Defluviitalea raffinosedens: one gene and its partner. The protein of the gene in region 1 interacts with the protein of each later gene in a pairwise test. Links are inferred from orthologs where the notes say so. Each region holds a gene or a part of one and is shown in the gene's direction. Other genes may lie near its edges. The genes, in order: sfsA and JOD07_RS10770.

Evidence for each region.
Region 2: the proteins of sfsA (region 1) and JOD07_RS10770 interact in binary tests that used the Escherichia coli proteins (3 or more experiments, as listed by UniProt). The link is inferred for Defluviitalea raffinosedens from one-to-one orthologs.

What each region holds. Positions count from the first base shown.
Region 1 is NZ_JAFBEP010000009.1:80,933-88,162, forward strand. What follows is about bases 2,178-4,943. They hold sfsA (DNA/RNA nuclease SfsA), read left to right. Parts: upstream 2,178-3,098; coding sequence 3,099-3,788; downstream 3,789-4,943. Other genes in these bases: JOD07_RS08540 (cysteine desulfurase family protein), read right to left, coding at 2,178-2,867; JOD07_RS08550 (secondary thiamine-phosphate synthase enzyme YjbQ), read right to left, coding at 3,809-4,216; JOD07_RS08555 (diguanylate cyclase domain-containing protein), read left to right, coding at 4,492-4,943. In the rest of the region: ade (adenine deaminase), read right to left, coding at 1-680; JOD07_RS08535 (tRNA 2-thiocytidine biosynthesis TtcA family protein), read right to left, coding at 899-1,735; more of JOD07_RS08540, read right to left, coding at 1,746-2,177; more of JOD07_RS08555, read left to right, coding at 4,944-5,793; JOD07_RS08560 (response regulator), read right to left, coding at 5,856-7,230. UniProt on the Escherichia coli protein: Binds to DNA non-specifically. Could be a regulatory factor involved in maltose metabolism.
Region 2 is NZ_JAFBEP010000015.1:35,527-42,940, forward strand. The notes cover bases 2,482-5,431. They hold JOD07_RS10770 (glutamate-5-semialdehyde dehydrogenase), read left to right. Parts: upstream 2,482-3,307; coding sequence 3,308-4,555; downstream 4,556-5,431. Other genes in these bases: JOD07_RS10760 (DUF2085 domain-containing protein), read left to right, coding at 2,482-2,644; JOD07_RS10765 (5-formyltetrahydrofolate cyclo-ligase), read left to right, coding at 2,678-3,244; ruvA (Holliday junction branch migration protein RuvA), read left to right, coding at 4,777-5,385; ruvB (Holliday junction branch migration DNA helicase RuvB), read left to right, coding at 5,404-5,431. Outside these bases: proB (glutamate 5-kinase), read left to right, coding at 1-26; JOD07_RS10745 (hypothetical protein), read right to left, coding at 42-1,037; JOD07_RS10750 (DUF896 domain-containing protein), read left to right, coding at 1,206-1,406; JOD07_RS10755 (zinc-ribbon domain-containing protein), read left to right, coding at 1,430-1,972; more of JOD07_RS10760, read left to right, coding at 1,994-2,481; more of ruvB, read left to right, coding at 5,432-6,411; JOD07_RS10785 (DUF1836 domain-containing protein), read left to right, coding at 6,540-7,133; JOD07_RS10790 (cell division protein ZapA), read left to right, coding at 7,205-7,414. UniProt on the Escherichia coli protein: Catalyzes the NADPH-dependent reduction of L-glutamate 5-phosphate into L-glutamate 5-semialdehyde and phosphate. The product spontaneously undergoes cyclization to form 1-pyrroline-5-carboxylate.

The sequences.
Region 1 (7,230 bases):
GCATAATCAAAATCACAGCATTCATGGTCCGTACTGATCCCTGCAAGAACATAAGCTGCCAGCTGTTCATCGGTTAAGAACGGAGCATGGCCGTCAATGACTTTATCTCTGAACAAGTCCAGCTTTTCAAACATGGATCGTTCAGCATTCACTACAGAATGATAATCCATCACTTCCCCCAAGCCCAGTATTCTTGGATGGTTAATGTATCTTTTCATTTCCTCTGCTGTAAACATAGATCCATTATCTTCCATAGGCGTTGCCGGAACACAGGAAGGCATCATGACAAATACATTGGCCGGAACTTCATTGGTCTGTTCCAAAATATATTCTATTCCATCACAGCCACTTACATTAACGGACTCATGAGGATCAACGATAAATGTCGTTGTGCCCCATAAAACTGCATTATGTATCAGTTCTGCCGGAGAAACCAAAGTGGATTCCAAATGAAGATGGGAATCAATAAAACCAGGACACACATATTTCCCTTCCAGGTCCATTTCAGTTTTTCCTCGATAATTTCCCCCCCCAACAATATAACCGTTATGAATCGCCAAATCTGCCTTATAAATTTCTTCTGTAAACACATTTATGATGTTTCCATTTTTTAAGACCAAATCAGCATCAATCTTTTTTAGGGCGGCCTGAGAAACTCTTTCATATTCTTTATAATGCATATAATCCTCCTTTTTACATAAATTTAACAACAAAATTTATAAGGAACTCATTTTATATATCTATATCTCATCTATCAATTTTCTAATAAGTAAAACATTTTTAAATATTTTATTTATAAATAATATATTATATCACAATATATTTTAGGAGCAAAGTTTTTCAGATCTCGCTTTTTATGAAAAAAAGACCCGGTTCCCCGAGTCTTTTGCTTTTAAAGTTATTCCATCTTATTATCATAATCATCCAAAAAATTATACTTAACATTACCTTTCGTATAGCCAATAACGGTATTCAAATTCACATTATGAACACTTCTGAAAATATTCATTTCAATGTTTGGATTGGTTTGTCTGAATTTCTTTATTAATGCTTTCATTTCCTGACGCTTGGAACCTCCGCCACTGTCCCCAAGCATGCAATTTTCTGTCAGTCTGCAGGCACATTGGATAAACTGCAGATCATGATGCCTTTTCCAGGCAATAATGTCCTCTTCTTTAACCAAATACAATGGTCTGATCAATTCCATTCCTTTAAAATTTGTACTATGCAATTTAGGCATCATGGTTTTTATCTGGCCGCTATAAAGGATACTCATTAAAATCGTTTCGATTACATCGTCAAAATGATGTCCCAGAGCGATTTTATTGCATCCTAAGTCCTGAGCATTTTTATACAGATATCCCCTTCTCATTCTTGCGCATAAATAGCAGGGAGAATCCGCAATATCTGCAACAATATCATATATATCCGTATTGAATATTTTTATAGGGATATTAAGATACTCCGCATTATCAATGATTCTTTGCCTGTTTATGGGATTATAACCCGGATCCATTACTAAAAACTCCAGCTCAAATTTAACCTTTCCATGTCTTTGCAATTCCTGCATACACTTGGCAAGAAGCATGGAATCCTTGCCTCCGGAGATGCAGACCGCAATCTTATCTCCTTCCTGAACAAGCTCATAATCGTTAATTGCTGTAATAAATCTGGACCAAATTTGCTTCCTATATTTTTTTATGATACTTCGCTCGATTTCTTTGTACTTTTCCATATTCCCATCCTTACTTTACTAACTTTTTATAACACTGGTCGAAGCATTTCAGAAAAGTTTCTATATCTTTTTCTGTAGTATGATGGCTCAGACTCACTCTTAAGGTACTAAGAGCCAATTTTCTGTCCTTTGTAATGGCATAGACTGCTCTCGAAGGCGTATTGGGAGCGCAACAAGCAGATTTAGTAGAAACATAAATATCATAATTTTCTAATTCCCTTTGAAATGCCATTGTATCAGCTCCCTTGATACTGATATTTAAAATATAGGGAACTGCATGATCGGTACTATTGATCCTAACATTTGGATATTGCTTCAAATGTTCTCGCAATGTGGCATTAAGCTGTTTTACATAATTATATTTGCTTTCCAGATCATCGGTTGCCAAAATCAATGCTTTTTCCAGTGCTGCCACTAAGGCAAGGGTCGGCGTACCGCTTCTGAATGGGGTAGTGCTTATTCCTCCATGAATAAGAGGTTCGATAATGATATTTTCTTTTTTGACCAATACTCCACATCCGTTAATACCATAGAATTTATGGGGAGTAAATGTAGCCAGATCAACTTTCTCTAATGAAACAGGAATCTTCCCTATAGCCTGTGTAGCATCCACATGGAAGAAACAGTGAGGATAATTTAACAGGATATCTCCTATTTGCTCAATATTCTGCTCAATTCCCAATTCACTGTCCACATAACCTATTGAAACCAGTATAGTATCTTCTCTTAATAATTCCTTCAAATGGTCTAAGTCTACTAAACCATTCTCCAAAATATCGACATAATCTATTTCATAACCTAAATTTTGTAATGCTGTCAGAGGTCCTGTAACGGACGAATGTTCCAGATAAGTTGAAATAATATGCCTGCCATATCTTTTATATCCGTTTGCAATGCCTTTAATGGCTAAATTGTTGGCTTCCGTAGCTCCTGAGGTATAGATGATTTCATTTTCTTTAACCCCAAGCAGATCAGCAATATTTTTAGTACATGAATCCAGATATGCTCCGGCTTCTCTTCCTAATTTATGAGATGAATTCGGATTACCTATATAAGATTTTGAAACATTATAAAAAACCTGTAAAACTTCTTCACAAACAGGTGTAGTAGCGGCATGATCTAAGTAAATCATTTTATTACTCCTCTTATAGTATCATATACCTAAAATTACTATGAATCATGATACGTTTTTAAATAATATTTGTCAATATAAAATTATTTCTATAACATATAACATTATGGAATAAACTTTATTACTTTTCATAAGAATTATAAATTTTTAACTGTTGACTTAATCGTTTAAAAGTTATAATAATAACTATAAAAATATCAACAATCATGATTCTTTAGAAAGGTTAATACTATGAAACTCAATTATGAAATCTGCTACGGTACTTTCATAAAACGCCCCAATCGATTTATTGCTCATGTGAATGTATCAGGAAAAGAAGTGATTTGTCATGTTCCAAATACCGGAAGACTGAAAGAATTGCTATATCCGGGAGTAAAAGTGATGCTTTCCTATCATCCTTCTTCCACAAGAAAAACCAACTATGAGCTTAGAATGGTTCAAAAGGAAAACAGCTGGATTTCAATTGACTCTCAGCTTCCTAATGCTCTTGCCCACGAAGCCGTTTTAAGCGGTATCATTGAAGAGTTAAAAGGATACCCTGTTATCAAAAAAGAAGTATCCTATTCAAACAGCCGTTTTGATCTTCAGCTTATGGGGGAAGATGGCATTTGCTTTGTTGAAGTTAAAGGTGTCACATTAGAAAAAGATCAATGGAGTTTCTTTCCGGATGCCCCTACAGAACGGGGACGTAAGCACATTGATGAAATGATTCACGCAGTTAATAACGGGTATCGTGGAGCAATACTTTTTGTCGTTCAAATAGAGTATGCAAAAGGTTTTAGTCCAAATGTTGCTATGGATCCGGCCTTTGCACAAAAAATAAAGGAAGCTCAAGGAGCAGGAGTTAAGATTCTCGCCTACAGATGCAGTATAGCTCCTGATGAAGTAAAAATCGTTGAAAGCATCCCTGTAAAAATATAAAAGCACTTACATGTTCAAATTCAACCTGATATCAGCTTAATATATACTTTTCTGTTTCTGGGGCCGTCAAACTCGCAAAAATACACGCTCTGCCAGGTCCCCAGCACCAATTTCCCTTCATGTATTATGATGGTCTTTTCTGCACCCATGTACGAAGATTTTAAGTGGGCATGGGAATTCCCTTCTATATGCCTGTAATCCCCATGTACAGGAAAAACTTTATCCAATGTTGCTATAATGTCCCTTACAACATCAGGGTCAGCATTTTCATTAATGGTAATACCAGATGTTGTATGAGGACAATATACAACGGCAATACCATTTTGAATTCTGGATTTTTCTACCGCCTGCCTGATTAAATATGTAATATCTATAAACTCTTCATTTTTCCTCGTAACCACTTGAAATTGAAATAAACTGGTTTCCATAACAATTCCTCCTTAGAAAAATAAAATTATTTCGAAACAAGAAAGATCAGGTCTTGAAAACAAGACGAATTTTCTTATTTCATAAAAAAGTTTATATTGTATTTATAATACTGTCAATTTTGATCAAAAATTATCATTAAAGCTTATAAAAATCTTATGTTTTTTTCGTTAAAGGTGTATAATGTAATTATAACAATGTTATTTGCAATATAATCAACTTCTCACAACACTCATGTGTTCACTATCAGCAGAGCAACTTTTCAGGGGGGAAATAAATGCTCTCTAAGGATTCATACATCTTTAATCGTATAGATTGGTATTTAAACATCTTTAATAACATCTCTGACTTTATTTTTCTTATAAAAGTAAACGACGACGATGATTTTCGTTATTCATTTATAAACAAAGCAGCAAAGCAATATACTGGTTTAACCGAAGATGCCATTGGACGAACTGTTCATGATATGCTGCCTAAAATATTAGCTGATTCAATCATCCATCAGTATAAATATGCTATTGCTCAAAAACATTGTATTACATATGAAGATCATGGCTTCTTTGAATCTTTTGATTCTGATAGCGATGAAAACTATAAATATTTCGAGTCAAAAATTACTCCTCTGTTTAATAATGAAGGGATCTGTACCCATATTATTGCTATTGTCAGAGAGATTACTGAAAGAAAAAGAAAAGAAAAAGCCCTGAAGGACAGCGAAAAGAAATATAGATTGATTGCCGATAATATGACAGATCTTGTCAGTATTATAGATCTTAACGGAAAAGTAATCTATGCTTCTCCTTCGCATAACGCTATTTTAGGACATGCACCCGAAAATTATGTCGGAGAGAGCTTTTTTAATTTCATTCATCCCAGCGAAATTGAAGAAGTTAAAAATCAAATCCAGGATATGTTAAAAACCAAAGAATCAGCCACATTGGAATTTCGTCATATGCATTCAGATCATTCCTGGCTGTGGCTGGAAGTCAAAATGTCTTTGGTTCTGAATGAGGATGAAAATCCAAAGCATTTTCTTTTGGTTGCAAGAGAAATCATGGAAAGAAAATTGTTTGAAGAAAAGCTAAGGTATTTGGCCTATCATGATACCTTGACCAATTTGCCCAACCGAAGGCTCTTTAAAACAAAATTAACTCAGTGTATCGATGAAGCCAGCAATCTTAATGAAAACATTGCAGTAATGTACATAGATATTGATCGCTTTAAACAGGTTAATGATACATTAGGTCACGATATAGGAGATAAATTATTGTGCCAGTTTTCTCAAAAAATAAAAGCTTGTCTGAGAAAATCCGATGTATTGGCCCGTCTGGGTGGGGATGAATTCTGTATTTTATTAAGGGTCAATCAAAAAAAAGATGCCATCAGTATAGCAAAAAGAATTATTAACGATATTCAGCCCAAATGGAAAATTAACTCCTGTGAATTTAATGCTACTTTAAGCATCGGAATGGCTTTTTACGAAGATGGCCTGGACGAAGAAACTCTGCTTAAAAGAGCAGATATCGCATTATATCATGCTAAAAAAAGTGGAAGAAATACCTTTCAAATATATAAATAAAACACAAAAAGCTGGATAACTGCTCATACAGTTTCCAGCTTTTATGTCTTTTATAAACCTTTTTATTCGTCTCCTTCATTGTACTTTGATAGAATTTCACGAATCTTGTCCTTATTTTCTATAACGTAGTCAATGAGAACTGGATCAAATTGAATTCCTTTTTGCTTTTCAAGGTAATCCATCGTATCATCAAAGCTCCAAGCTTCTTTATAGGGGCGTTTATGGGTCAGGGCATCTAAAACATCCGCAATGGATGCAATTCTGGCTTCAATAGGAATGTCCTCTCCTTTTAACCTGTCTGGATATCCTTGCCCATTCCATTGTTCATGATGGTGTCTTGAAATATTATATGCAATGGTCCGCAGCTCATGATCCAATATGCTAAAAAGCTCCAAACTAATCTCTGTATGTTTTTTCATAATTTCAAATTCTTCAGAAGTAAGCTTGTCCTTTTTATTCAAAATACTGTCAGATACAGCAATTTTGCCAATATCATGAAGAGATGTTGACAGTTCAATGTTTTTGATCATTTCATCAGGCAATTTCGCCCATTTTGCAATTTCTGCAGCTATTTTCGAAACTCTTTTTGTATGTTTACTTGTATTTAAGTCTCTTTTTTCTACAATTTCGCCCAGTGCAAAAATAAGATTTCTCTGGTTCATTATGCGAGTTTTATTTGCCAGAAAATTATCCAGTGCTGTCGATACATTTGATAAGAATACTTTTACGAGATTCAAATCAACCTCTATATTATTATGATGGATATAAAAATAATTTCTGTTGTTTGTAATTCCTTTATGATAAGCAAGCAAATAATCCTCTGAGAGTTTGATGAAATCCTCATCATGATGCTGATGAATAAGTGCTAATACCTCGTCATCTATATCTGAAAGCATATTGACTTCACTGCCAATAAATCTTTCATATTCCCCTGTAGCAGCATACACTACTAATCGATTGCCTTTATCTGAAATAACAAATCCTTTTTTCTCTTTAGTATAAGCTTCATTGATCAACATGGAATGGGTTGTATTGGTGATCAGATTATTGAATTGTACGAGAATGCCTTTAAAAAAATCCTGAAGTGACCTGTATTTAAATAAATCTTTTGAAGCATTGAGGATCATTTCAAGACCGGCTTTTTGATTCTTTATAGTAATAATATTTCTGTAATTCCTTATAGCAGAGAAAATAGTGGTATAAAGCTTTTCCACCGTTAATTCTGTTTTCGTTTTGTAATCATTGATTTCATAGTTTCTGATGATCTCTTCTTCCAGGGCGGCCCCCGGCTGCCCTGTCCTTAAAATAATCTGAATATCGTAATTTTTAAGCTTATCCCGAATAAAGCTTACTATTTCGATGCCCGATTTTTCCGTTTCCATAACTACATCCAGTAAAATAACAGCGATATCGTCATGTTGCAGCAAAATTTGCTTT
Region 2 (7,414 bases), on another replicon or contig:
TGTTTGAAAAACGTACACAAGAGTAAAAATGAACGCTGATATCAGCGTTCATTTTCTAATAAATCGGATATTTTTTTTATGTTTTCCAATGCTATATCACATTTAATAGTTGTTAAAGTAGAACTTTTTTGATCCACAACACTTTTTAATTCCACTATACTTTGATTAAATTGAATAGCTAAAGTGTCTTTTTTTTCCATTACTTTTGGTTGAAGTTTTGGCCATATTTCATCAATTTCTTTCAAATCTTTTTTGATTTCATCCCAGTTTCCTTGCTTTGAAGATATTTTGATATTTCTGATATGATATTTCAGTATTAAGACTTCGGATGGTAATTTTGCCTCAAATAATTCAGTCATATAAGGTATGTGCTTTGTAAGTTTTACAGCTGCATGGACAATTTCTAATTCTTCAGGAGTTGCAGTCATTAAAGGATATGAATCTGGAAGAATTTCCTCGGGTAATTTCAGTTCTTTTTCGGATACACCGGAATTTCCGTTTTGTCCGGATTGACCAGATTCACCCCCGGAACTGCCAGCTCCTCCTCCAGAGTTACTGGATTCGCCTCCGGAGCCACCAGCGGAGCTACCACTGGATCCACCGCCAGATTGTCCTTGTGAATCTTCAGCGCCTTTAGACATAGCTCGTTCTAATTCCAAGGCTGCTTTTTTATATTCTAAAGCAGCTTTGCTTTTACTATCATCCATTGCTTTTGAAATAATTAGGGTAGTTAGTGTATTAAGATCTTTATTGAATTCATCTGCTTTCTCAGCAGTCATACCTTTTTTCTGTGCATCGGCAAAGAAGGTGTTCCACTTTGAATGGATGGATTTAATTTGCTCTGCTCCGCCTGCCCAATCTTTTTTACTGACTGTGGTGATGAGTTCTTCAGATAATTTTTGTAAATCTTCTAATGCAGATGGAGGAGAATTACTTTCTGATGAATCCGAACTGGAATTCTCGTGCTTTTTTTGACATCCGACAAGTAGAATTAAAGCCAATAAAAAAAGCAATACTATATTAAATCTTTTTTTCATATTCTTCCTCCTTCCATTGCAAAATGCAAAATAATTTTCCTAATGAAAATAGTATTTGCCAGAACTCTTGACAACATGCAAATTTACTTTTACATTTTTACAATCTTTGATATTTCGTGGAAAATATATTATAATAATAAAAAATACTAGATATTTACGGAGGACAAAATGGAAGAGAAAAAAATAAACAGAATCAATGAGTTGTATAAAAAGCAGAAATCCGTTGGGCTTACCCAAGAAGAAAAAATAGAGCAGGAGCAACTGCGAAGAGAATATATCGAACTGGTAAAAAGAAATTTTAGGTTAACTATGGGAAATGTGAAAATTCAAAATGAAGACGGAACCATAAGGGATTTAAAATCTAAATAGAAAACTGGATAGGAGAGATTACAGTGAGTTATTGCAGAGAATGCGGAAAAATTATTGAAGACGGTCAAAAAGAATGTCCTTACTGTGGAACAGAGGTAAATGACACCATTAATATAGAAAACCATATAGAAGATCATATAGAAAATCGAAATGTTGAGGTAAAATCAGAGAAAGACGAAGAAGAGCCAATTATTAAGATTATATCAGATGAACCCATTATTAAAACTACACCTGAAGAAGAACCAACTATTAAGACGAAACATTTTGAAGAATCTCCTTCTGTGACAGAAAATAAATTTGGTTCAAATCAGAAGATACCTGAAAAGAATACACAGCCCCTTAACAATTGGATAAAGGTTACGCTTTCTGTTTTGATTTCTGCATTGCCAGGAATAGGTTCTTTAATCGGTATTATTGCAGCGATCATTTTTATGACCAAAGAAGATGAGGATCGAAAAACCTTTGGATATGCGTTGCTTACTTATAGTATTATATATCTTATTTTCATCTGTACTTGCTGTATGATCTTTGCTTTTGGCTTCAATAATTTTCAGTATTATCAGTAAAATCCCTTGGGTGAAAATAAAATGATGCAATGGATTTATTTTATAGGTCGTTCAGTATGCCATCAAATTCCTGAACGTTCTTTTTTTATTGGGAATCACCAATTGCCTCTTTGTGCGAGGTGTACAGGAATATACATGGGAGTATTCCTGGGCTTTTTATATCTGTTTTCTAGAAAGCGATGGAAAGGAAATAAGCCTCCTTCCTTAAAAATACTGCTGTTTATTTTACTTAGCTGGATTCCTATGATGATTGATGGAGCAACGTCTTATATAGGACTCAGGGCATCTAATAATATAGCGCGATTGATTACTGGATTTTTATTTGGAGTTTTTTGGCCTGTTTTCATTCTTTTGCTTAAAAACTATCAGGTTATGAAAGGGAATAATTTAAGTATTGTTGAGAATTATAAGGATTTAATCATTATGATTTGTGCTTTGATCCCTTTTGCAGGGATATTTTCGATGCAATCAATTGTTGTATGGTGGAGTATATCAGGGATTACTGTAGGTACACTTATATATGTTTATGTTCAGATGATTTTCATCATAATAAGGAATTTATTAGTATCGATGAATAAGAAAATTATATATTTTATATCATTTATTATTTCTATGATGATTATGAGCGGATTGTCATGGTTAAATGATTTTCTGTTAGCTCAATACAGATAAAATTTTATTTGTAATCAACAGGAGCTGTTAAATATGACTGAAAAGCAAAGACTTAGAAAGATATTTCTTGATATGAGAGCTCAAATGCCGGAAGAGGAAATATATTATAAAAGTCAATTCATTTATGAAAAACTTATTCATTCATCCTTGTATCATCAATGTAAAATGATTTTTACATATGTAAGTATGGGAAATGAAGTGGATACTAAAAAAGTTATTCTTAGAGGATTATTGGACAGAAAAATCATTGCAGTTCCTAAAGTCAATCCTAAAAAGAAAGAAATGATTTTTTCTAAAATAAAATCTTTGGATGAATTAGAAGCAGGCCATTTTAATGTTCTTGAACCCAGAGAGGACTGTATACAACCAATAGAGAGTAATCAAGAGACTTTGATTTTAGTTCCGGGAGCAGTATTTGGCAGAGATAAGAACAGAATCGGTTATGGGGGAGGTTATTATGATCGTTATCTTTCTTCTGTTAAAGGAGCATTAAAGATTATAGGTTTAGGATATGATTTTCAACTCATTGACAAAATTCCTTCAGATCCTTATGATGTCCCTTTAGATACCATTGTTACAGACAAAGGATGGATAAAATAAAGTTGCATAAAATATATCCTCGTGATAAAATAATCGAAACATTACAAATAATGAGGTGATGGAATGGAAGAGTTGCAACAGAAAGGCGCATTGGCAAAGGAAGCATCTATAATACTTGCAAAAAAGTCTTCAGAAGAGAAAAATAAGGGACTCATTAAAGCTGCTGATTTTTTATTACAATATAAAGATGAAATTATAAAAGCTAATGAAATTGATTTACAGTTCGCTAAAGAAAATGGCATAAAAGGATCATTAATTGACAGACTTACATTGAATGAAAAAAGAATTGAATCTATGGCAGAAGGTTTAAGACAAATTGCTATGCTGGAAGATCCGGTAGGAGAAGTATTATCCATGAAAAAACGCCCTAACGGGTTAGTAATTGGACAAAAAAGAGTACCTATGGGTGTAATAGGAATTATTTATGAGGCCAGACCGAATGTAACCGCAGATGCTTTTGGTTTATGTCTTAAAACAGGGAATGCAGTGATTTTAAGAGGCGGGAAAGAAGCCATACATTCTAATATTCAAATTGTTAAAATCTTGAAGAATGCTTTGGATGAAGCAGGGCTTCCTAAAGAATCTGTTCAATTGGTTGAGGATACCAGCAGGGAAACAGCTAAAGAAATGATGCGATTAAATGAGTATTTAGATGTTTTAATTCCCAGAGGCGGTGCCGGGCTTATTCAAACGGTAGTCCAAAATAGTACAGTCCCAGTAATTGAAACTGGGATAGGCAACTGTCATATATATGTTGACCATAAAGCTAAGTTGGATGAAGCAGTTTCTATTACTGTAAATGCAAAAGTTCAAAGGCCGGGTGTCTGCAATGCAGCAGAAAGCTTACTGGTTCATAAAGACGTGGCAGAAATCTTCTTGCCTAAAGTGTATGATGAGCTTAAAAAATATAATGTGGAAATCAGAGGGGATGAAAAGGTCCTGGAAATCCTTCCTGATGTTAACAGAGCAACAGAAGAGGATTGGGGAATGGAATACCTGGATTACATTATTTCTGTCAAAGTAGTTGATTCCATTGATGAAGCTATTGGACATATCAATAAGTATGGCACAAAACATTCCGAAGCCATTATTACGGAAGATTATACGAATGCTCAACGTTTCTTGGAAGAAATCGATGCTGCTGCTGTGTATGTGAATGCATCAACCCGTTTTACAGATGGCTTTGAATTTGGTTTTGGAGCTGAGATTGGAATCAGTACGCAAAAACTTCATGCAAGAGGACCTATGGGCTTAAAGGAATTGACTACAATAAAATATATCATCTATGGAAACGGACAAATCCGTCAGTAACTATGTAATTTTAAGACCGCTGATTTAGATAATTTACATCAGCGGTTTTTTTATTGCATAGGAAATTCTTCTGGATTTCCTAATTCAGGGAAGCATTTCACTATATTCTGTTGAATCTTGTTATTTTTTTATGCTTACAGTATAATGAATGAATAAAGAACGAATGTTCTTCTTGCAATGAGATTATGATTGGATCATTGTAAAAGGATTGTCCAGAAAGGATGAAAGTTTTGATTTCATTTATTAAGGGAATTTTAGATTATATGACGGAGGAGTGGATCATCGTAGATGTGAATGGGATAGGATATAAAATCTACATATCTTCATCTACTGTGAGTAAACTTCCTTCTGTCGGAAAAGAAGTTAAGATCTTTACCCATCTTCAGGTTAAAGAAGATGAATTGGCTTTATACGGATTTATGTCCCAAGATGAACTTAACATGTTTGAAAGGCTTATCTCGGTAAGTGGTATAGGTCCAAAAGGAGCACTGGGGATACTTTCGACCTTATCACCTGCTGATTTATGCATGGCCGTAATAACAGAGGATATAAAAACCTTAAGTAGTGCCCCGGGCATCGGAAAAAAGACTGCACAGAGAATGATTCTGGAGTTAAAAGATAAAATAAATACACTGGAAGCTGTAGGATTAGGAGGAGAAACTGTTTTAGAAGTACAGCAAAACGGTACTGCTGAAGAAGCTATCTTTGCTCTGACGGCTTTGGGATATAGCAGGGTGGATGCTGCAAAAGCAGTTAAGGAGGTTTTCAAAGAAGATATGTCTGTTGAAGAAATGATTAAAGATGCCCTTAAAAAGTTGGCATTAATTTAGATGAAATGGGTGAAGTTGATGAAAGATCGTATCATAACTGCTGAATTAAGAAACGAAGATTTAGAAATAGAAGCCAATATACGTCCTAGAACATTAGAGGATTATATTGGGCAAAAAAAAGTAAAAGAAAATTTAAAAGTGTTTATTCAGGCAGCTAAAAACAGAAAGGAAGCATTGGACCATGTACTGCTCTATGGCCCTCCGGGATTGGGGAAAACTACATTAGCCAATATTATTGCCAATGAAATGCAGGTTAATATTAAGATCACATCAGGACCAGCCATTGAAAAACCTGGGGATATGGCAGCAATACTTAATAATTTAAATGAGGGAGATCTTCTGTTTATAGATGAAGTTCATCGTTTAAACCGCCATGTAGAAGAAATATTATATCCAGCCATGGAAGATTTTACAATAGATATTGTTATTGGAAAGGGACCAGGCGCCAGATCCATACGACTGGATCTTCCTAAATTTACCCTTATTGGTGCGACAACGCGGGCAGGATTATTGACTGCTCCATTAAGAGACAGATTTGGTGTAATTCAGCGATTAGAATACTATAATACGGATGAGCTTACTAAAATTGTGGCGCGCTCAGCTAAAGTTTTAGGAATAAAAATAACTGCTGCTGGGGCAGAAGAAATAGCACGAAGATCCAGAGGAACTCCGAGAATAGCCAACAGACTTTTAAAAAGAGTAAGAGATTTTGCAGAAGTAAAATATGAGGGGTATATCGATGAATTGGTGGCTTCGGCAGCATTGGAATCACTGGAGATTGATCAAATGGGTCTTGACAGAATCGACAGAAAAATGCTTCTTGCAATGATTGAAAAATTCGGAGGAGGACCGGTAGGGATAGATACCTTAGCCGCTGCAATTGGAGAAGAAAATGACACCATTGAAGATGTTTATGAACCATTTTTGATTCAACTTGGATTGATCAACAGAACTCCCAGAGGCAGAGTTGTTACAGCTTTAGGCTATAAACACTTTGGAATAGAACCACTTCAAACTGAAAAATGAATTTCGATTGACAAAAATGATCAATTTGGTCTATTATAATTATATAGAGTAAAACTCTACTTAATATAGATAATGTATATAGACTTAAGCAAAAAGGATTTCGCTAATTTAGGAGAAAGGAAGTTAAAATGGGTGAAAAAATAAATTTTACTGAGCAGGAACTGCTAAAATTAGCTAAAGTAGTGTCTGATGAATGTCAGTTCATACAACTTAATACATTCAATGATGAAATGACGATTTCACAAGTAGTTCGTTTTTTTAATAAACAAGGCAAGAATTTCACAAAAACAATGATTCAGAACTATGTAAGAGTAGGAGTGCTTCCTCCTCCCCTCGACCGAAGATATTATACAAGAAATCATTTGATTCTCCTTTCATTGATTGATAATTTGAAAGCAATATATTCTCTGGATGAAATAAAGCTTGTACTTGCTCCTATATTAAAGAATCCTGAAACTTTTGATGATGATATCATTAAGGTGTCCAATTTATATGAGGATTATATTTTATTGCATAAAAATGTCTTGAAAAATTGGGAAAGTTTTTTGCCTCATACGCTTGAAGAAGTGAACAAATTATTGCAAAAAGATCATGTTTCAAGTGATGAAAAAGATGTAGTTTCTGCTTTTATGCTTGTCTTGACTTTAATGGCTGAAACAATAGCGATTAAAAGATTGATTCATTTGATATCAGAGAAGTATTTTACTAATGCAGAAGGATAAATTATTGTTGTTTGATCAGGCAATATGGTATAATAAAGTTAATACTCTTTAATGAACTAAGGAGCGGTCATATGGGTCAAAAAAATAAAATCGAAGTCATAATAGGTGGAAGAGTCTATACATTAGTTGGAGAAGAGAGTCACGAATATATTCAAAGAGTTGCCCTGTATATTGATCAGAAGATGAATGAAGTGAAAAAGGCTGAATCTTCTAGAAAGTTAAGTACCAATATGCTTGCCATTTTGACTTCAATAAATGTGGCCGATGATTTATTTAAAATG